Regions from separate parts of the Yersinia mollaretii ATCC 43969 genome, predicted to be linked through region 4. Evidence: predicted binding sites of a transcription regulator. Region 4 holds the regulator's gene; each other region holds the start of a gene.

Region 1 (5,313 bases), 740 kb from region 4:
GCTTCGCTAATCGGCGTTAAATCAACCACACCCATCACGAATGACAGAGCATAACCGACCAATACCCCAATCAGAATAGGGATGATGGCGAAGAAGCCACGGAACAGCACCGAACCCAAGATGGTCACCCCTAAGGTCACCATTGATATAATGATAGTGGTTGAATCTACCGTCACCCCTTGTGCGGGCAGCAGCCCCGCCATGCCGGCAGCAACCCCGGCTAACTCAAGGCCGATAACAGCAACAATCGCCCCCATCGCCGCTGGCGGGAATATCACATCCAACCAGCCCGTCCCGGCTTTTTTCACAATCAGCGCCACCAGACAGAACAGCACGCCGCACATGATAAAGCCCCCCAGCGCGACTTCGTACCCTAATGGCAACAACAGTAACACTGGTGAGATAAATGCAAAACTTGACCCCAGATAAGCCGGAATTTTGCCCTTACAGATGAACAGATAGAGCAAGGTGCCGATGCCGTTGAACAGCAGCACCGTGGCCGGGTTAATTTTAAACAGGATAGGAACTAAAACGGTGGCACCGAACATGGCGAACAAATGTTGAAAACTCAGGGGGATCGTCTGGAGCAGCGGTGGGCGCTCGCTGACGCCAATGGTGCGACGGCTCATTCTTCTATCCTCTTCAATGGTGTGATTTATGCTAAAAATTATTCAAAAAAAAGCCGACTATCGAGTCGGCTATCTGAAGGTTACTTCGTTCCGAAAATCTTATCACCGGCATCACCCAACCCTGGGATGATGTAACCCTGTTCGTTCAAGCCCTGATCGATAGAGGCGGTGTATAGCTCAACATCTGGATGGGCGGCTTCCAATGCTTTGATGCCTTCCGGTGCCGCAACCAAGACCAAGACTTTAATGCTCTGGCAGCCCGCTTTCTTCAGCAGGTCAATGGTCGCAATCATCGAACCACCGGTGGCTAGCATCGGGTCAACCACCAACGCCATGCGCTCATTGATATTTGAAACCAATTTCTGGAAGTAAGGAACTGGCTTTAGCGTCTCTTCATCACGATAGACACCGACCACGCTGATGCGGGCGCTCGGTACATTCTCTAACACCCCTTCCATCATGCCCAAACCGGCACGCAGAATCGGCACCACAGTGATTTTTTTACCTTTAATCTGTTCTACTTCAACCGGCCCGTTCCAACCCTCGATGGTCACTTTTTCAGTTTCCAGATCGGCGGTTGCCACGTAAGTCAGTAAACTCCCCACTTCAGACGCTAACTCGCGAAAACGCTTCGTACTGATATCATTTTCACGCATCAAACCAAGTTTATGTTTTACTAGCGGGTGTTTCACCTCAACGATCTTCATTATTTTTCTCCTGGTTAGGCGACTGGCGGCCAAAAAAATCGCGAGATTATACCGCCTTTTTTTTTGAACGCCACAATGAATAGCCTGATTCAGATCAATAGAAAATCATTATTAAGTCAAGAAAGCTAAAAATCAGCGTGATGTCACAAGCCACTCGCAAACGTTTGCCTGCGCTGTTAGAATTGTCGCGTTTTCTTTAAACCGCCAACCGCCGTGGGGACCTCGCAGTGACCAACAAAACCTCTCTCAGCTATAAAGACGCAGGTGTAGATATTGATGCCGGCAATGACCTTGTTGATCGCATAAAAGGTGTGGTTAAACAGACCCGTCGCCCAGAGGTCATGGGTGGATTGGGCGGCTTCGGTGCCCTGTGCGCTTTACCGCAAAAATACCGTGAACCTATTTTAGTTTCAGGTACCGATGGCGTGGGCACCAAGCTGCGTCTGGCGATGGACCTGAAACGCCACGATACCATCGGTATCGATTTAGTGGCCATGTGTGTCAACGATCTGGTGGTACAAGGTGCAGAACCCCTGTTCTTCCTCGACTACTTCGCCACCGGTAAACTGGATGTGGATACCGCCGCCAGTGTGATTACCGGTATCGCCGAAGGGTGCAAACAGTCAGGTTGTGCGCTGGTCGGCGGCGAAACTGCCGAAATGCCGGGCATGTACCACGGCGAAGATTATGACGTGGCTGGCTTCTGTGTTGGTGTGGTCGAAAAATCTGAAATCATCGATGGCACCAAAGTGACGCCGGGTGATGTTCTGGTGGCCTTAGGTGCCAGCGGCCCACACTCCAATGGCTATTCTCTGGTGCGCAAAATTCTGGAAGTCAGTAACACCAACCCAGAACAGACCCAGTTGGAAGGCAAATCGCTGGCCGATCATTTGCTGGAACCGACCAAAATCTACGTAAAATCGATTCTGAGTCTGATTGAACAACTGGATATTCATGCGATTGCTCACCTGACCGGCGGCGGCTTCTGGGAGAATATCCCTCGCGTATTACCGCAAGGCACTCAAGCGGTTATCGATGAAGCGAGCTGGCAGTGGCCGGCAGTATTTAGCTGGTTGCAGCAAGCCGGGAATGTGAGCCGCCACGAAATGTACCGCACCTTTAACTGTGGTGTCGGCATGGTGGTTGCTCTCCCTGCGGAACTGGCGGATAAAGCGGTTGAGTTGCTGACCGCATCTGGCGAAAAAGCGTGGAAAATCGGTGTGATCGCCGCCGCCGCTGAAGGCGCTGAACAAGTTATTATTAATCCATAGTATTATTTTAGATATATCGCTATTTTTTAATGTCAACATTGACGCCTATACCCAAGGTTATTGGAGTTGCAGGTAGGCGACAAGTGAACGCATCCCGATGAGCTTATTTATAAGCAAGGCTAACGGCCCGTAAGTGATTCGGGTTCGTGAGCGCAGCTAACACCCCTGCAACTTCAAGAACGAAGGGTATATGAAGAGAATCGTTGTTTTAGTCTCAGGCCAAGGAAGCAACCTACAAGCCCTGATCGACGCCCAGCAGCAAGGGCGGATTTCAGGTCAGATTAGCGCGGTATTCAGCAATAATCCTGAGGCTTATGGGCTGGAACGGGCTGAATTGGCAGGCATTTCACATCATGCTCTGGATGCCAAAGCCTTTACTGACCGCACCAGTTTTGATGCGGCATTAGCCCAAGCTATCGACCAATATCAGCCGGATTTGCTGGTACTGGCGGGTTATATGCGCATTCTCAGCCCGGCGTTTGTCCAGCACTATGCTGGGCGGATGTTAAATATCCACCCCTCTCTGCTGCCAAAATACCCTGGTCTGCACACACACCGTCAGGCACTGGAAAACGGCGATCAGGAGCACGGCACCTCTGTCCATTTTGTGACTGAGGAGCTGGATGGCGGCCCAGTGATTCTGCAAGCTAAAGTCCCTATTTTTAGTGATGATACCGAAGAGGATGTCGTCGAGAGAGTGCAAACTCAGGAGCACAGCATCTATCCACTGGTGGTGGGTTGGTTTACTGATGGCCGTCTGACCATGCATGATAATGCGGCTTGGCTGGATGGTGAGCGCTTGCCCGCACAGGGACATGCCGCTGAATAAAAATGGCCGTTAAATAGATACTTTGCTTGTTAAATAGATATTGGCGAAAGGCGCTACCATTTTATGGCGAGCGCCTTTTTTAATTCTCTCGTGCTTACACCTTATGCTAAGAGTATAATTTTTATGGCAGCAACCGCTGTCGCAACATGAGGAATAAGTATGTCTACCACCAGCAGCGTCCGTTTACGTCCACTTGAACGGGATGATCTGCCGTTTGTCCATCAGTTAGATAACAATGCCAGTGTGATGCGCTATTGGTTCGAGGAGCCTTACGAGGCATTTGTCGAACTCTCTGATCTCTACGATAAACATATTCACGACCAGAGCGAACGCCGCTTTATTATTGAAAGTCAGGGCACCAAAGTCGGTTTGGTCGAGTTAGTTGAGATTAACCATATTCACCGCCGAGCTGAGTTTCAGATTATTATTGACCCAGCCCATCAAGGCAAAGGCCATGCGGGAACGGCAGCAAAACTGGCGATGGAATACGGCTTTTCAGTGTTGAATTTGTACAAACTTTATCTGATCGTGGATAAAGAGAATAAAAAAGCCATCCATATCTACAGCAAGTTAGGTTTTGAAGTGGAAGGTGAACTGAAGCAAGAGTTCTTTATCAATGGTGAATACCGTACTGTTATTCGTATGTGCATTTTTCAGCCACAATATTTGGCTAAATATAAAACGCCATCGATAAAGAGTGCTTAATTGAGCGCCGTATTGGGGCCATCCGGCCCCAATTAAAGGCCTCAACCATAACGCCCGGTAATATAATCTTCCGTGCGCCGCTGATGGGGCGAAGTAAACAGAGCATCAGTATTGTTATACTCCACCAAACTCCCCTGATGAATAAACGCGGTATAGTCTGACACCCGCGCCGCCTGCTGCATGTTATGAGTCACCAACACCACGGTATATTGCTGTTTTAGTGTGGTAATTAGCTCTTCAATGGTCAGCGTTGAAATAGGGTCGAGAGCCGACGTCGGCTCATCCAGCAACAACACTTCCGGCTCGATCGCAATGGCTCTGGCTATCACCAAGCGCTGCTGCTGGCCGCTTGAGAGACGAAACGCATTTTCTCGCAACCGATCTTTCACCTCATGCCATAGCGCCGCCGCCCGCAGTGAGCGCTCAACGGCGTCATCAAGCACCCGACGATCACGAACTCCCTGCAAGCGCAGCCCATATACAACATTCTCATAAATTGATTTCGGGAATGGGTTCGGCCGCTGAAAGACCATGCCGACCCGCCGACGCAATGCGGCAACATCAGTGGGTTTGCTGGTGATGATCTCGCCGCCCAGACGAATCTCCCCCTCGAGGCGACAGTTATCCAGCAGATCATTCATGCGGTTGAAACAGCGCAATAAGGTGGATTTACCGCAACCGGACGGACCAATCAGTGCGGTGACACGGTGCTTCGGCACATTAAACGAAATATCATGCAGCACCTGTTTGTCGCCATAGAATAGATTGAGCTTTTCGACCGCCAGTGCCGTTTGCTCGTCAGTCAATTGCTGCACATCAAACAGTGGCAGCGCATCCGGCATCAAAAGTCCCATATTTCGTCCTGCGGGTTAAAAAGTGCAATCACAGCATTAAACCTCGGTACTTTTCGCGTAAGTAATGGCGAATGCCGATAGCTGCTAAATTAAGGCCAACCACGATGATCACCAGCAGCAGTGCGGTGGCGAAGACTAATGGGCGGGCCGCTTCCACATTGGGGCTTTGGAATGCCATATCGTAGATCTGGAAGCTCAAATGCATAAATTTACGTTCCAAATGCAGGAACGGGAAGATGCCATCCACCGGCAACAGCGGGGCCGATTTTACCACGCCCACCAGCATCAGCGGGGCAGTCTCACCCGCCGCCCGTGCCA
Region 2 (5,313 bases), 1.2 Mb from region 4:
CTGAATGAGATCCGCGCGGTAGAGCTTGGGGTAGCAAATCCGGACACTTATCGTGAACAGGCGCGCAAAAAAGCCATTGAGAACGCGATAAGCCAAGCCGGTTCTTTAGCGGAAGGGTTTAAGGTCAAACTGGGGCCGGTCTACAGCATTCGTTACCATGTGGCAAACTACCAGCCGATGCCGGTAGCCCGCATGTTTAAGAGCGCTGAAGCCGCACCGGCCACAGATGCTGCCCAGACTTACGAACAGCAGACCATCCATTTCGATGATCAGGTTGATGTCGTATTTGAGCTGCAAACGGCGAGCACTGCCGCCGCCAAATAACTCAGTCCTGCCGTAATACCTGACGCCCGTAAGATAATAGGGCGTCAGTCACCTTTCTCATTGTCCGACTTTCGGGTGCAAAGCGGTGCCAGAACAGCATCCGCCGCTGCCGCAATCCCGGCGTCAAATCAATCAATTCGCCTGACGCCAGCTCTTTTTCGATTTGCAGATGTGGGATCATGCAGCAGGTCGTGCCTTGCCTTGCCAACTGCACAAAAGCTTCCGACGAGTTAACGATGTGGCAAGGCACACTGCCGGGGGATAAATCAAAATTCTGCTGTAAAAACGCCTGATGCATATCATCCAAATGGTCAAAGGCGACTGCGGGGGCTTTCAGCAAGGCCGAGCGGGTCACGCCATTAGGGAAGTAGCGTTCAGCGAAGGGTTTGGAGGCCACAAACAGATAATCCAGTGCGCCAAGTTGATCGACCAAGCAGCTCGGCAGCGGCTGTGGCTGGATACTGACCGCCCCCACTACTTCACCACGGCGTAACCGCTCCTGCGTCCGGGTTTCATCTTCAACCTGCAAATTAAGCCGGATAGGAGAGTCTGCCAGCACCGGTTTCAATGCCGGTAACAGCCAAGTCGCCAGACTGTCGGCGTTGACCGCCAAAGAGAGCAGTAGCGGCGTATCCACCCCATTATCATTGCCGAGCCACTCCTCTTCCAGCAACTCAACTTGATGCAGCAACGCGAGCAACTTCTGCCCTTGCTCTGTAGGACGAGGGGGCACAGTGCGCACTAACAGCGGCTGACCGAACAAGTTCTCCAACTGCTTAATGCGTTGAGATACCGCCGATTGGGTGATGCAGAGTTTTTGTGCCGCGCGTTCAAAACCGCGTTCACGGATCACCGCGTCCAGCGCTTGTAGCGTACGGTAGTCTGGGCGTTTCATCGGAGTCATCTCTCCAAATATTAAGTCGATACCGCACTATGCCACATTTCGTCGCTACATTTTGGTCATTTTGCTTTGGCTGAATACTAAAGTGCCAGCCATAAATAAACCGGTATAACTGTGATCCAGCTAGAATTAACCGCGTCATAAGCCCGCTTTATCGAGACGTTTTATTCTGCGCATGTTCTATAATGGGTACAGTTTTTTCATAGCATAGGCAGTGAACTCACCATGACTCAGGATGAACTTAAAAAAGCAGTGGGCTGGGCAGCATTAGATTATGTCAAACCCGGCACTATCGTCGGCGTCGGCACTGGCTCAACCGCAGCACACTTTATTGATGCCCTCGGCTCCATCAAAGATCAAATCGAAGGGGCGGTTTCCAGCTCTGACGCCTCTACCGCTAAACTGAAAAGTTACGGTATTCATGTCTTTGATTGCAACGAAGTGGATGTACTGGATATCTATGTTGATGGCGCGGATGAAATTAACGGCCATATGCAGATGATCAAAGGCGGCGGTGCGGCCTTGACCCGCGAAAAAATCATTGCGGCCATCGCCCGCCAGTTTATCTGCATCGCCGATGCGACCAAGCAGGTTGATGTACTGGGTAAGTTCCCGCTGCCCGTCGAAGTGATCCCGATGGCCCGCTCTTACGTGGCCCGCGAGTTGGTTAAGCTGGGTGGATTACCTGAGTACCGCCAAAATGTGCTGACTGATAACGGCAACGTGATTTTGGATGTGCATAATCTGACGATTTTGGATGCCATTGCATTAGAGAATAAAATCAATGGGATTGCGGGTGTGGTTACGGTTGGATTATTTGCTAACCGTGGTGCTGATGTGGCACTGATTGGTACCGCTGAGGGTGTGAAGACGATCGTCAAATAATCGGCTAAACCTTATTCAGGGTGTGGTTTATTGACTTCACCCTGATAATTTTCGCCTTTAAATATCTTTTCTTAAAAACGTTAAATTTGGTGATATATATCACATTTCGTCATTTCAATTTATTAACCTGCCATTAACCCTCTCGCCGCCAGTTTTTTATTCCATAAATTAACATTTGTGCTGATGGTTATGCTGATAGACAGGCAATCGTTTGTATTGCTGCCCGCGTAATATTTGTTATGTTGACAGGGTGCTGACCGGATTCATTCGATAGCGGCAGCCACATCTGAAGTCTGAAAATAGGGTCGGGGACATGGCAAAAGTATCACTGGAGAAAGACAGAATTAAGTTTCTGTTAGTGGAAGGGGTGCACCAGAGCACAGTTGATAATCTGCGTGCAGCCGGATATAGCAATATTGAATACCATAAAGGTGCCTTAGACACCGAATCACTGAAAGAGTCTATTCGTGATGCCCACTTCGTCGGAATTCGATCGCGCACGCATCTGTCCGAAGAAGTTTTTGCCGCAGCAGAAAAATTGGTTGCGGTAGGTTGTTTCTGTATCGGTACCAATCAGGTTGATTTAAAGGCGGCCACTAAGCGCGGTGTGCCGGTATTCAATGCGCCTTTCTCCAATACCCGTTCGGTGGCCGAAATGGTGCTGGGCGAGTTACTGCTGATGTTCCGGGGCATTCCATCGGCTAACGCCAAAGCACATCGTGGCGAGTGGAACAAGCTGGCCGTCGGCTCCTATGAAGCCCGTGGCAAGAAACTGGGTATCATCGGTTATGGTCATATCGGTACACAGCTGGGTATTCTGGCTGAAAGTGTCGGCATGAAAGTGTTCTTCTACGATATCGAAAATAAGCTGTCGTTGGGGAATGCACAACAGGTTCGCCACCTGTCTGATTTACTGAATATGAGTGATGTGATTAGTCTGCACGTACCGGAAAATCACTCCACCAAAAACATGATTGGTCCTGAGCAGTTGGCCCTGATGAAGCCCGGCGCGATGCTGATTAACGCCTCACGCGGTACTGTGGTTGATATCCCGGCCCTGTGTGAGGCTTTGGCGAGCAATCATCTGGCAGGGGCGGCAATCGACGTCTTCCCGGAAGAGCCAGCCACCAATAAAGACCCGTTCAATTCACCATTGTGCGAATTTGATAATGTGTTATTGACTCCACATATCGGTGGTTCGACTCAGGAAGCGCAGGAAAATATCGGTGATGAAGTGGCCGGTAAACTGGCGAAGTACTCCGATAACGGCTCTACGCTGTCAGCGGTTAACTTCCCGGAAGTTTCTCTGCCAGCCCATGGTGATAATACTCGCCGTCTGCTGCATATCCATGAGAATCGCCCCGGTATTCTGACCAGTATTAACAAAATTTTTGCTGAGCAGAACGTCAACATCGCCGCGCAGTATTTGCAAACCAGCGCTGAAATCGGTTACGTCGTGATCGACGTTGAAACCGATGATCCAGATAATGCAGATAAAGCATTGCAGGCAATGAAGTCGATTCCAGGGACCATCCGCGCTCGCTTGCTCTACTAATATATTCTTCGTCCTTGACGATGCAGCGTTGTTAGCGGCTCTCGCTTACCCGAATCACTTACTTGAGTAAGCTCATCGGGACTCGTTCGTTTGCTGCCTAGCTGCATCGTCAATGACTTTGAATATAGATAAATGTTGTACTGATATGACTAAACACCCGCTTTGTATAAGATTTCGGGTGTTTTTTTATGTTGAAAGCCCTACCTCACCAGCGCCACACTTTCTCGGGGGTCACAATCTCGGGCAGAGGCACATCCCAATATTCACTCGGTAAATGCTCGACGCGTTGGCAATCATGGGCCAGTCCGATGGGATAGGGGCCACCTTGCTGCCAGTGTTGCAGTGTGCGGTCATAAAAGCCGCCCCCCATACCTAAGCGCTGACCATGGCAATCAAAGGCCACCAAGGGGGTAATCACCACATCCAGTTGATTGAGGGGGAGAACTTCACGGAGATCAAGCTGGGGTTCCAGAATTTTCAAGCGATTACGGATGAGCTGGCTATCGGGACGATAGCGGAGAAATAATAGATTGCCGGGGCTGAAAGGGTGGAGAACAGGCAGGTAAACCTGTTTTTGCTGTTGCCACAACAACGCAATGATAGGAGCAGTATCCAGTTCGCCATCAAAGGAGAGAAATATCGCGACGGTGTTGGCCTGCTGAATTTTATTATGTGTAGCGAGATGAGTGGCGGCCAAATTGGCTGCGCGCTGCTGTTGCTCAGGCGTTAAAAGACGTCGACGCTCACGAATCTCTTTGCGAATATTTTGCCGCTCAAGGGCGTGTTGTGGATTCAAAGGCATGTGATTGACTTAAAGGCGTGGAAAATAGCTTCTGTCAAAACGAACGTGATAACTCAAAATATCAGTTACCCGATAAGAAAGGGATCTCCGAGATGCCGCCGCAGGCTGTAACCCTTGAACCCATGGTTCAAGGTGAACGCAGCGTCGCAACCTTAAGGCTTCTCGGCGGACCGAGCATGCGCACCAGTTACGGAGGCACTACATTCTGTTGGTATTAAATATCGGCTCAGGGGACTGGCCCGCTGGCAAACACCTCAGAGAAATTCTTTACTCGCTATTGAATCTATCATTCAACAGAGATTTATTCAAACTGTGCATCTTGACGTTCAGAGATGCGACCTTGTTCAAGCAGCGCCTGTTCAATGGTCTGTTGTAACATCCGAATACGTTGCTCCATATTGGATGCATAGTCACGGGTTTTCAACCTCTCCTGAGCTAATTCGTGACAGACGTTCAATGCCGCGATAAAAACTAACTGCTCAGTATTCGTGACTCTAGTGCGAACTTTAAGATCTTGCAACCGTTGGTTAAGATCTTCTGCAGCCATATTCAACGCGTCTTGTTGTTCTGGCGGACAGTTAACTCTTAACGAGCGACCAAAAATTTGAATATCTACCGGTTGTGCAGACATGCCACCTTCCTGACTAATTTTCGCGCCAGCCTTGAAAACCAAAGGCAAATTGCTCGTGGTTGCAAAGCGGGCGTCACTATATATTCCTGTTTACCAAGATACAACCCCTTTATACCCGCCATCTTTCAAGTTGCCGTTGTGTTGGCTGCTCTCGTTTGCCACCTTCCCACATCTCGAAATCTATAGGGCATATGGCATTGCGTTTCTGGTATAGG
Region 3 (5,313 bases), 890 kb from region 4:
ATTGTGGCCTGCGCCGAGATCAATCAGCAGCAGGGCATTGTCGCCTTTATCCATCCGCAATTGAGGTGTCACGGTATGGCGCACATCTTCGATGCGGGCGAAAGCAGTGATCACCAGTGACAGTGGTGAGGTCATTTCGCGCTGCTCGTCACCCTCCTGCCAGCGAGTTTTCATCGACATGGAGTCTTTGCCCACTGGAATGGTAATTTCCAGCGCCGGACAAAGCTCTTCGCCGACCGCGCGCACCGCATCATACAAACCAGCATCTTCACCGGGGTGGCCCGCTGCTGACATCCAGTTGGCCGACAGCTTAATGCGCTTTAGCTCACCAATTTGGGTGGCGGCGATATTGGTCAGTGCTTCACCGACCGCCAAACGAGCTGAGGCGGCAAAATCGAGCAGGGCCACGGGGGCGCGTTCGCCCAGCGACATCGCCTCGCCATAGTAGCTATCAAGGCTAGCACTGGTGACGGCGCAGTCAGCCACCGGGATCTGCCACGGGCCGACCATCTGGTCACGAGTGACCATGCCAGTGACGGTGCGGTCGCCAATGGTGATCAGGAAGGTTTTCTCTGCCACCGCAGGCAGGTGCATGACCCGTTTTACCGCATCGGCAATGGTGATATCCGCGCGTTGCAGCGCTTCACCTTTGGCCTGCAAGGTTTTGACGTCACGCAGCATTTTCGGCGTTTTACCCAGCAGCACATCCAGCGGCATATCAATGGGTTGATTATCGAAATGGCGGTCATTGAGGGTGAGATGTAACTCTTCAGTGGCTTCACCAATCACCGCGTAAGGGGCGCGTTCCCGGCGGCAAATCTGGTCAAACTGAGCCATCTGCGCGGGGGCGATCGCCATGACATAACGTTCCTGAGATTCGTTACACCACACTTCCAGCGGGCTCATGCCCGGCTCATCGTTCAAAATGTCACGCAGTTCAAAACGGCCACCCCGGCCGCCATCGCTGACCAGCTCTGGCATGGCGTTGGATAGACCGCCCGCGCCGACGTCATGGATAAACAGAATAGGGTTGTGGTCACCTAACTGCCAGCAGCGGTCAATCACTTCCTGACAGCGGCGTTCCATTTCTGGGTTATCGCGCTGTACCGAGGCAAAATCGAGATCCGCATCAGACTGACCGGAGGCCATAGAGGAAGCTGCACCGCCGCCCAGACCGATATTCATTGCCGGGCCGCCAAGTACCACCAGCTTAGCGCCGACAGTGATTTCGCCTTTTTGCACGTGATCCGCGCGGATATTACCAATCCCGCCCGCCAACATGATCGGCTTATGGTAGCCCCGTAGCTCAGTGCCGTTATGGCTGTTAACCCGCTCTTCATAGGTGCGGAAGTAGCCCAGCAGTGCTGGACGACCAAATTCGTTATTAAATGCGGCACCGCCCAAGGGGCCTTCAGTCATGATATCCAGCGCGGTGACGATCCGGTCTGGCTTGCCGAAATTCTCTTCCCATGGCTGTTCGAAGCCAGGAATTCGCAAGTTAGAGACGGAGAAGCCCACCAAACCCGCTTTCGGTTTCGCGCCACGCCCAGTGGCACCCTCATCACGGATTTCTCCGCCGGAGCCAGTCGCCGCCCCCGGCCATGGCGAAATTGCCGTCGGGTGGTTGTGGGTTTCCACTTTCATCAGAATATGGGCTTCTTCCTGATGGTAGCCATAAACGCCATTATCTGGTGCAGCAAAGAAGCGCCCGACCTGAGAACCTTCCATCACCGCTGCATTGTCTTTATAAGCAGACAGCACGTAATCCGGCGTGTGTTCAAAGGTGTTTTTGATCATTTTGAACAGTGTTTTAGGTTGAGCAACACCGTCGATAATCCAATCTGCGTTAAAAATCTTATGGCGGCAGTGCTCAGAGTTTGCCTGAGCAAACATATACAGTTCGATATCCGTCGGGTTGCGCCCAAGCCCAGTAAAGGCGGCCAGCAGATAATCAATTTCATCCGATGCCAGTGCCAGACCCAATTTCGTATTGGCCTGCTCCAGTGCACTGCGGCCCTGCGCCAGAATATCCACCCGTTGTACCGGAGCGGGCTGGTGATGAGAGAAAAGTTGTTCTGCTTGCTGCAAATCGGTGAATACCGTCTCCATCATGCGGTCATGTAGCAGCGCCGACAGTTGTTGCCATTGGCTCTCATTCAGATTCGGGCCTTGAATATAGAAAGCCAAACCCCGCTCCAGACGCAGAACTTGTGGTAATGCACAGTTGTGCGCGATATCAGTGGCTTTGGAAGACCACGGAGAGATGGTTCCCGGTCTTGGGGTCACCAGCAGTAAACGCCCTTTTGGCGCGTGCTCAGGGAGAGAGGGTCCATACTTAAGCAGCCGCTGGAGTCTGGCATGTTCATCAGCACTCAGGGGTGCGCTAACATCGGCAAAGTGAACATATTCGGCGTAGATATCACTCACCGGCAGGTGAGCATCCTGACAACGGGACAGCAGTTTGGTAATACGAAAAGCCGACAAAGCGGGCGAACCACGCAGTATTTCCATAATCTAAGTTTCTCTCGTCTTCGAAGCGACTGGACCAGCACTTCATTGGGCGCAGCATTTATTGGTGCAATGACTGGGGGAAAACGCGCGCCATTATAGTGAATCTAAGCCGCCGACGAAACCGTTTGCGTAGCTATTATTCATAATTGCGTCAGAAACTGCGGTTAAGGTTATCGGCTGCTTACCGCAGAAATAAGCTCGCAATAAAGTTGCACAGTGACGATTTGTTGCGCAAAATGCCACTCCACTGGGGATTTAACCATGTCGATCTTCGCTTCACGACACATAGATAAAGAGCGCTGCCGAGAGATAACTATTTGACGCGCATAAAATTAAATTACTTTGTTATCGCTGTCGTTGCCTTACTTTTGGCCCTCGCGCTGTGGCCCAATATTCCTTGGCGCAATGGTCAGGAGGGGCAACTCGATCGCATAAAAGCCAGTGGTGAACTGCGAGTTAGCACAATTAGTTCACCGCTGATCTACACGCCCGGAAAAGATGGCCCTTCCGGCCTCGACTATGAGCTGGCAAAGCGTTTTGCTGATTATCTGGGGGTCAAGCTGGTCATGACCCCGCGCCATAATATTGACGATCTGTTTGATGCTTTAGATAGCAATGATGCCGATATGCTGGCTGCCGGGCTGATTTATAACCGTGAGCGTCTCAATCGGGCGCGCACTGGCCCTGCCTACTATTCCGTCTCGCAACAGTTGGTCTACCGGGTGGGCACACCGCGACCAAAATCATTCAGTGATCTGAAAGGGCAACTGATCGTCGCCTCCGGTTCAGCTCACATGACCACGCTAAAACAGCTCAAGCAGAGCAAGTATCCCGACCTTAACTGGGGATCGTCCGTTGATCGCTCAGGAAAAGAGTTACTGGAGCAAGTGGCTGACGGCAAACTCGACTATACCCTCGGTGATTCCATCACCATCGCCCTGCTGCAACGCATTCACCCACAGTTGGCGGTCGCCTTTGATGTGACGGATGAAGAGCCCGTGACGTGGTATTTCCGCAAAGGCAGTGATGATAGCCTGTATGCGGCGATGCTCGATTTCTACAGCCAGATGGTGGAGGACGGCAGTTTGGCGCGGCTAGAGGAGAAATATCTCGGCCACGTCGGCAGCTTTGATTATGTCGATACCAAAACCTTCCTGTCCGCCATCGACAATGTGCTGCCCACCTTCCGGCCACTGTTTGAAAAACATGCGGGCGATATCGATTGGAAGTTGTTGGCCGCCATTGCTTATCAGGAATCACACTGGAACCCGCAAGCCACCTCACCGACCGGCGTGCGGGGGTTGATGATGCTCACCCGCGCTACCGCAGATGGTTTAGGGGTCAAAGACCGGGTTGATCCCGAAGAGAGCATCAGAGGCGGCTCTGTTTATTTACAGCGACTGATGCAAAAAGTGCCGGAAACCATCCCCGAAGATGAGCGCATTTGGTTCGCGCTGGCGGCCTACAATATGGGTTATGGTCATATGCTGGATGCACGCCGCCTCACCAAAAACCAGAATGGCAATCCAGACAGTTGGGTTGATGTCAAAATGCGGCTCCCCATGCTGAGCCAAAAACGCTACTACCCAAGCACCACCTATGGCTACGCCCGTGGTCACGAAGCCTATAATTACGTCGAGAACATCCGCCGTTATCAGGTGAGTTTGGTGGGATATTTGCAGGAAAAAGAGAAAAAAGCAGCCCAACATGCCGCGATCGAGGCGGAGTTGGGGAGAGCCTACCCGGTGGTCGCCCCCGGCTGGTCAATCAATAACTAGCCTTCATTCTATATATCAAGCTATCGCGATATCACGCTATCGCGCACGGGTTAATTTTCGTCCAGAGAGTTCCGTTGCGCGATTTTCAATGCCTTCTGCTGCTCCCGCCGCAGGCGAAAAAAGGCACTCAACTGATGGGAACAGGCGTCAGCCAGCACGCCAGCACTGATCTCGACCTGATGATTCATCCCTGGATGGCGTAAAATATCCACCAGCGATCCCGCCGCCCCAGTTTTCAGATCATTCGCACCATACACCAAGCGGCGAATCCGGCTGTGCACCATCGCCCCGGCGCACATCACGCAAGGTTCCAAGGTCACATATAAGGTGGCTTCCAGCAGGCGATAATTCTGCACCGCCTGCCCACCTTGGCGTAGCGCCATGATCTCTGCATGAGCGGTGGGATCATTATCGCGAATGGAGCGATTCCAACCTTCGCCAATCACCTGATTATCCAGCACCAACACGGCACCCACCGGAACTTCACCCTCTTCCTGCGCGCGCAGGGCCAGCGTCATTGCGCGCTGCATCCAGTACTCATCACTGTACTCAGCGGCCGACACACATTCAGAAGATAAATTATTATCAGCAGACACATTAACCTCTCTGGTCCTTTTGCGGCGTGCATTATACACAGCTAACGATAGCCGCTACACCCGTTATCCCCACGATCACCTCGCGAGATACAGATAAAGTAGCTCAATAGAGGATGATCGGTTAATGTTTCGCCTAGATAGAAAACGTATCTGACCGAAAGGATACGCCCTGATATGAGTGTTCTCTGATAATGGAAGCCAGATAAATGAAGCTCAGCAAGAAAAATGCCGCGATTGTGCGCAAAACCCTCAATGGATGGGCCAATGAAGGGGTGATCCCCGAGGAAGAGCATCAGCGCTTAATCAACCACATTGATATTCAGCCTTTTGACTGGCGCAGGCTAGCCGGTTATGCCTTCCTCGCGGCACTGGCGTCACTGGTTATCGCCATTGGCAGCTTAATGGCCGACACTTTCCTGTTGGCTTGG
Region 4 (5,313 bases):
AAACCGATGGCATTAGGGCCATATCCCATGTCACCCAGAATAAAAGGTGAACCGGTTAACCAAGCAAAAAATCCGGCGCTACATGCGGCGAATATCATCACATTGCCGCTAAATACCGGAGATTTTAGCAACTGCCAGAAACTGATCGCCGTCTTATGTTGGTCGGCCTTATCGGTCACGGATTTTTTCCGCTCTTTCAGCCGTGCGGTTGGAATCAGTAGCAGCAGTGTGATGACCAGTAGGACGACAAAGATTGAGCGCCAGCTGAAGTGGTTTAACAGCCAGGCACCCAGCAGGGGGGCGAGCGCCGGAGAGAGCGCAACCAATGGCATAATGGTGGCAAAGACACGATTGGCTTTACCGTCACGATAGCGATCCACCACCAAGGCTTGCCAGCTCACGGCCGCAGAACAGACCCCCACCGCCTGAATAAAGCGCAGGATCAATAGTTGCGTGGCCGTTTCCACCCACAGAATCCCCAAACAGCCGAGGGCAAATAACCCCAGTCCGGCTAACAGCACCGGCTTACGGCCTAATTTATCAGATACCGGCCCCCAGATAAGCTGGGCGATAGCAAAACCCGCGAGAAAAATGCTCAAGCTAGCACTGATGGATCCAGCGGAGGTTTGCAGTTCTTGTTGCATGGCCCCAAAGGCGGGTAAATACATGTCGGTGGCCAGATAACCCAACATGCTTAAACCAGCCAGATAGAACATGAAGCTAGGTGTCGTTTTCATTCTTTATTATTCTCTATTTGAAAATGTGCAGGCGCTGCTGTTGTAAATAGATTGTTGCAGGCAATTTGTGGCGGAGGGCATTCTATCCGGTGAGTGATTCTGTTGTGAAACGGTAATATTTGCGCCATGCTGTCAAAATATTTGATAGCTAAGTGATTAAGCTGAAGGGGCAGAAAATAATGTGGTCCGAATACTCACTGGATGTGGTTGACGCAGTGGCGCGTACCGGTAGCTTCAGTGCTGCTGCACAAGAATTGCACCGTGTGCCATCGGCGATAAGTTATACCGTGCGCCAACTTGAAGAGTGGCTGGCAGTGCCGCTGTTTGAACGACGTCATCGTGACGTAGAATTAACCGCCGCAGGTCTGGTTTTTATCAAAGAAGCACGTGATGTCATCAAAAAAATGAATGGCACCCGTCGTCAATGTCAACAAGTGGCGAATGGTTGGCGGGGGGAATTAACTATCGTGATAGATAAAATCGTCAAGCCCCAGCGCAGTCGCCGCTTAGTATTGGATTTTTATCGACATTTTCCTGATATCGAATTACGAGTACGTTATGAAGTATTCAATGGTGTCTGGGATGCATTGGTCGATGGACAGGCAGAAATGGCCATCGGTGCTACTCGCGCAGTGCCTGTTGGGGGGCGGTTTGTTTTTCGTGATATGGGATTTTTAAGCTGGCAGTGTGTGGTGAGTGTCAAACATCCATTAGCTCAGCTAACCGGGCCGCTGACCGATGATCAGCTCCGCCCTTATCCCTCACTTTGCCTCGAAGATACTGCGCGAAATTTGCCTAAACGAGACACCTGGACGCTAGATAATCAGCAGCGGCTGGTGGTTCCGGATTGGGTGACGGGGATCGACTGCCTGTGTGAGGGGTTATGTGTTGGCATGGTGCCCGCCCATATGGTTTCGCCACTGATTGCGCAGGGGAAACTGGCGGCGCTAAACTTGGCGGAACCGCTGCCGGATAGCCCGTGCTGCCTGACGTGGGAGCAGAATAATCATTCGCCCGCACTGGCTTGGCTGCTTGAGTATTTGGGTGACAGTGTCACGTTAAATGCAGAGTGGATGAAAGATGATACTCTATCATCATCTCGTGACTGATGATGATGGAGATCACCGCCGATAGCAGCCTGTACTATCGGCGGGAGAGGATTAACGGCGATAATCGCGGAACGGACCATCGGCAACAGAACGTCGTTCGACCAGTTTCGGGTGAACCTCAATGGTCTGGGGATCTTCGCGTTTGCTGACAATGCGGTCGAGCAGCATCGCAAAGGCCGTTTCGCCCAATCGCTCTTTCGGCTGATGAATGGTGGTGAGTGCCGGGGAGAAATAGCGCGCATTACGCACATTATCGTACCCGATCACCGAAATATCCTGCGGCACTCGCAGGCCCAGCTCATCGGCTGCGCATATTGCGCCCATCGCCATAATATCCCCGCCACAGAACACGGCGGTCGGGCGATGTTTCTGTGTCAGAATTTGATGCATGGCTTTATAACCCGATTCCGGTTCAAAATCGCCCTGAACCACCCATTCATCACGCACCGTGATATTGGCCTCCTCCAGTGCTTTAAGGAAGCCCTGATGGCGACCACCGCCGGTATTGCGGGATAACTGACCGGGGATCGCGCCTATATCACGATGACCGCGTTCAATCAGATAACGGCCAGCCAAATAGCCGCCTTCAAAGGCATTATCAATAATAGAATCAGTAAAATCGCCACGTGCCGTTCCCCAATCCATCACCACCATCGGGATATTGCGATAATCTTCGAGCATCCCCAGCAGTTGCTCGGGATATTCTGAACACATGACTAACAGCCCATCAACACGCTTTTGTGCCAACATCGCCAGATAGGCTTTCTGCTTATCCAGATTATTATGAGAGTTACATAAAATCAGCGTGTAACCCTTGCTATAACAGCTGTTTTCAACCGCTTCGATCACTTCGGCAAAATAGGGCGCTTCGCTGGATGTTGCCAATAAGCCAATGGATTTGGTGTGGTTAACTTTCAAACTGCGGGCCACAGCACTGGGCGAATAATGCAGCTCTTTAATGGCTGCCCACACGGCAGCCTTGGTATTTTCGGCGACGAAACGAGTTTTGTTAATCACATGCGAAACGGTGGTGGTGGACACACCCGCGTGTTTGGCCACATCTTTAATCGTTGCCATAAAAAAATGACTCCTAAGCTTACCTGTTACCGTCGGTAAGTATGATGTTAATCGTTTGCCTGCAGACTCGAAAACACTCAGACAGATGCATATTATTGGGCTGGAAAATGGAATCAGCGGCTTGTCTGAGAGTATTTATTGGACGTTATTAGTCGGTATGCAGTTATGAACTGCGAATTTTGTCTGATCTGGAGTCAAAGTGGAAGAGGTATTCAAAGTTATAAAGTGCGTAATGAGCACAAGATTTTTTTTCTGAATTGTGGGAAGATAATTTAACACAGTAACTTTGTGTCTTTTTCCTACTACAAACTGACCGGCTAAGGAGTTTTTATGGATACCAATCTGAAAATGTCGCTGATTACGACTGTTGGTGCGCTGGCGATGATTATTGCCTTTAGCTTCGTGGCGGTAATGAATTAATTAAGCCGCTTGCCGGTAAAATTATTAAGTAGGGCGGTTTACCCGCCCTGAGTTATTTCTGCTGATGTGCTAACACACCGCCTATCATTTATTGCCTTATCAGGCTAGATTCTTCTCAACGAATGACCAGTTAACCAGCGCCCAGAAATTCTCCAGATATTTTGGCCGCGCATTACGGTAATCAATATAATAAGCGTGCTCCCACACATCGACGGTCAGCAATGGCTTATCATTTGTGGTCAGAGGGGTTGCTGCATTAGAAGTACTGACAATCGCCAGCGTGCCATCTGCTTTTTTAACCAGCCAAGTCCAGCCTGCGCCAAAATTTTTCACTGCGGCATCGGTAAACTGCGCTTTAAACTCTGCAAATGAACCGAATGACTGATTAATGGCGTCGGCCACTTTACCCGTCGGCTCACCACCGCCATTTGGCGACAGGCAGTGCCAGTAGAAAGTGTGGTTCCAAACTTGGGCCGCATTGTTGAAGATGCCACCGCTGGAGGTTTTTACGATCTCTTCCAGTGTCTTGCCCGCAAACTCAGTCTCTTTAATCAGACTATTGAGATTAACCACATAGGTATTGTGGTGTTTTCCGTGGTGGTATTCCAGCGTTTCAGCTGAGATGTGGGGTTCCAGCGCATTTTGCGCATAAGGTAATGCCGGTAATTCAAAAGACATAGCTCTCTCCTTTCGGGGTTGCTCAGGGTGTTTGCTCCTCAAATCCCATCAATAGCCGCAGGCCATAATGTGGCGAAGAGCGGGTAAAGCATAATTGTTGTATTTTTGTTGTGGGTATTAATCTTAACAACTTTCGACAGGAATGACATTGAAAACCATAGGGTTAGAAAGGGGATTGAATGCAAACTCTTCAGGAGTCGTCACTGAGATAGGGGGAGTAAGGAAACACACACCCGACAGCGCCGCCGGATGTGTGTTGAAGGATTAGCGGATAGTTTTTGGTGTGACCACGCGACGTGCGCCCACATAATGATCTTGCCAGTAGTCGTTATCCAGCATACTAATACGGATCTCTTCGCCGGTGCGTGGAGACTGAATAAATTTGCCGTTGCCTAAATAAACGCCGACATGATCGGCAACGCCGCGATTAGCAATATTAAAGAACACCAGATCACCACTCTCTAATTCAGCCCGTTTGACTGGCGCGGCATCACGCAAGTGATACATCTCATTAGCGGTGCGCGGCATTTTTATTCTGATCACATCTTTATAGGCGTAATAAATCAGTCCGCTGCAATCAAAACCGGTATTTGGTGAGGTGCCACCCCAGCGATAAGGCTTACCGACTTGTTTCATCAGTTTACTCATTGCGGTTTGTTTGGCGTGTTGATAGCGCTTTTTATGGGCAGGGCTGAGCTTAATTTTATTATTGGCGACGAGTTCGGTGCTCGCTTTGCCTTGAGTTTTATTTCGATGCCGACCATAAGCCGCTTTTTGACTCTTTTTGACTGCCGCTGTTGTTTTGTTAGCCGCAGTTTTAATATTCGTCTTTTTGGTACTGCTGGTTTTTTTTGTCGCGGGTTTACTGACTTGTTGCGCTTTCTTCTTAATCGTTTTAGTCGTATTAGCGGCTAATTTCTTTTTATCATTATTGGCCGTTGTTTTATTTGTGGTGGTTTTGCTGGTGGACGTTTTATCGCTGGCTATTTTCGCTTTTTTGGTGCTTTTATCGGCTTTTCGCTTTTTACGATCATCAGGGCTGGCTTGACTGATCTGGCCTTTCTTTTGCTCCGCCGACACCTGTGCCTGCGGCGACGCATGCGCCAGATTTAAGAATAGCTGAGTAAACAGCAGCACAAACAGCGTAAGTATTAAACGCATAATAACGCGACCAACCTTAGCCTTAAGATGAATATGAAGAGTCACAGTATTGCCGAAACTCAGGATATAAAAAAGCGAAGACATACAGTATTCTAATCGATATTGTGAGAAAACGTTAATGGCTTCACAAT

The links. The regulator PurR, encoded in region 4, represses purine synthesis genes. The targets are predictions, from matches to a motif close to CANGCAAACGTTTGCNTG.
Positions count from the first base shown of each region.
Region 1: purM (phosphoribosylformylglycinamidine cyclo-ligase) is a predicted target of PurR. The motif match lies at 1,490-1,507, and genes of this name have one in related genera.
Region 2: serA (phosphoglycerate dehydrogenase) is a predicted target of PurR. The motif match lies at 2,311-2,328, and genes of this name have one in related genera.
Region 3: purL (phosphoribosylformylglycinamidine synthase) is a predicted target of PurR. The motif match lies at 2,626-2,643, and genes of this name have one in related genera.

Region 1 is NZ_CP054043.1:4,375,121-4,380,433, forward strand. It holds gene uraA (uracil permease) at 1-629, opposite strand, end outside; gene upp (uracil phosphoribosyltransferase) at 710-1,336, opposite strand; gene purM (phosphoribosylformylglycinamidine cyclo-ligase) at 1,564-2,607, shown strand; gene purN (phosphoribosylglycinamide formyltransferase) at 2,798-3,436, shown strand; gene speG (spermidine N1-acetyltransferase) at 3,596-4,141, shown strand; gene pstB (phosphate ABC transporter ATP-binding protein PstB) at 4,183-4,995, opposite strand; gene pstA (phosphate ABC transporter permease PstA) at 5,024-5,313, opposite strand, start outside.
Region 2 is NZ_CP054043.1:188,642-193,954, reverse strand. It holds gene HRD69_RS00875 (oxidative stress defense protein) at 1-324, shown strand, start outside; gene HRD69_RS00870 (LysR family transcriptional regulator ArgP) at 326-1,219, opposite strand; gene rpiA (ribose-5-phosphate isomerase RpiA) at 1,451-2,110, shown strand; gene serA (phosphoglycerate dehydrogenase) at 2,424-3,665, shown strand; gene HRD69_RS00855 (5-formyltetrahydrofolate cyclo-ligase) at 3,871-4,467, opposite strand; RNA gene ssrS (6S RNA) at 4,548-4,731, opposite strand; gene zapA (cell division protein ZapA) at 4,769-5,098, opposite strand.
Region 3 is NZ_CP054043.1:4,531,169-4,536,481, forward strand. It holds gene purL (phosphoribosylformylglycinamidine synthase) at 1-2,511, opposite strand, end outside; gene mltF (membrane-bound lytic murein transglycosylase MltF) at 2,829-4,289, shown strand; gene tadA (tRNA adenosine(34) deaminase TadA) at 4,340-4,924, opposite strand; gene HRD69_RS20105 (DUF2157 domain-containing protein) at 5,092-5,313, shown strand, end outside.
Region 4 is NZ_CP054043.1:3,637,008-3,642,320, reverse strand. It holds gene punC (purine nucleoside transporter PunC) at 1-737, opposite strand, end outside; gene punR (DNA-binding transcriptional activator PunR) at 917-1,846, shown strand; gene purR (HTH-type transcriptional repressor PurR) at 1,898-2,923, opposite strand; gene cydH (cytochrome bd-I oxidase subunit CydH) at 3,254-3,343, shown strand; gene sodB (superoxide dismutase [Fe]) at 3,443-4,021, opposite strand; gene HRD69_RS16230 (C40 family peptidase) at 4,286-5,182, opposite strand.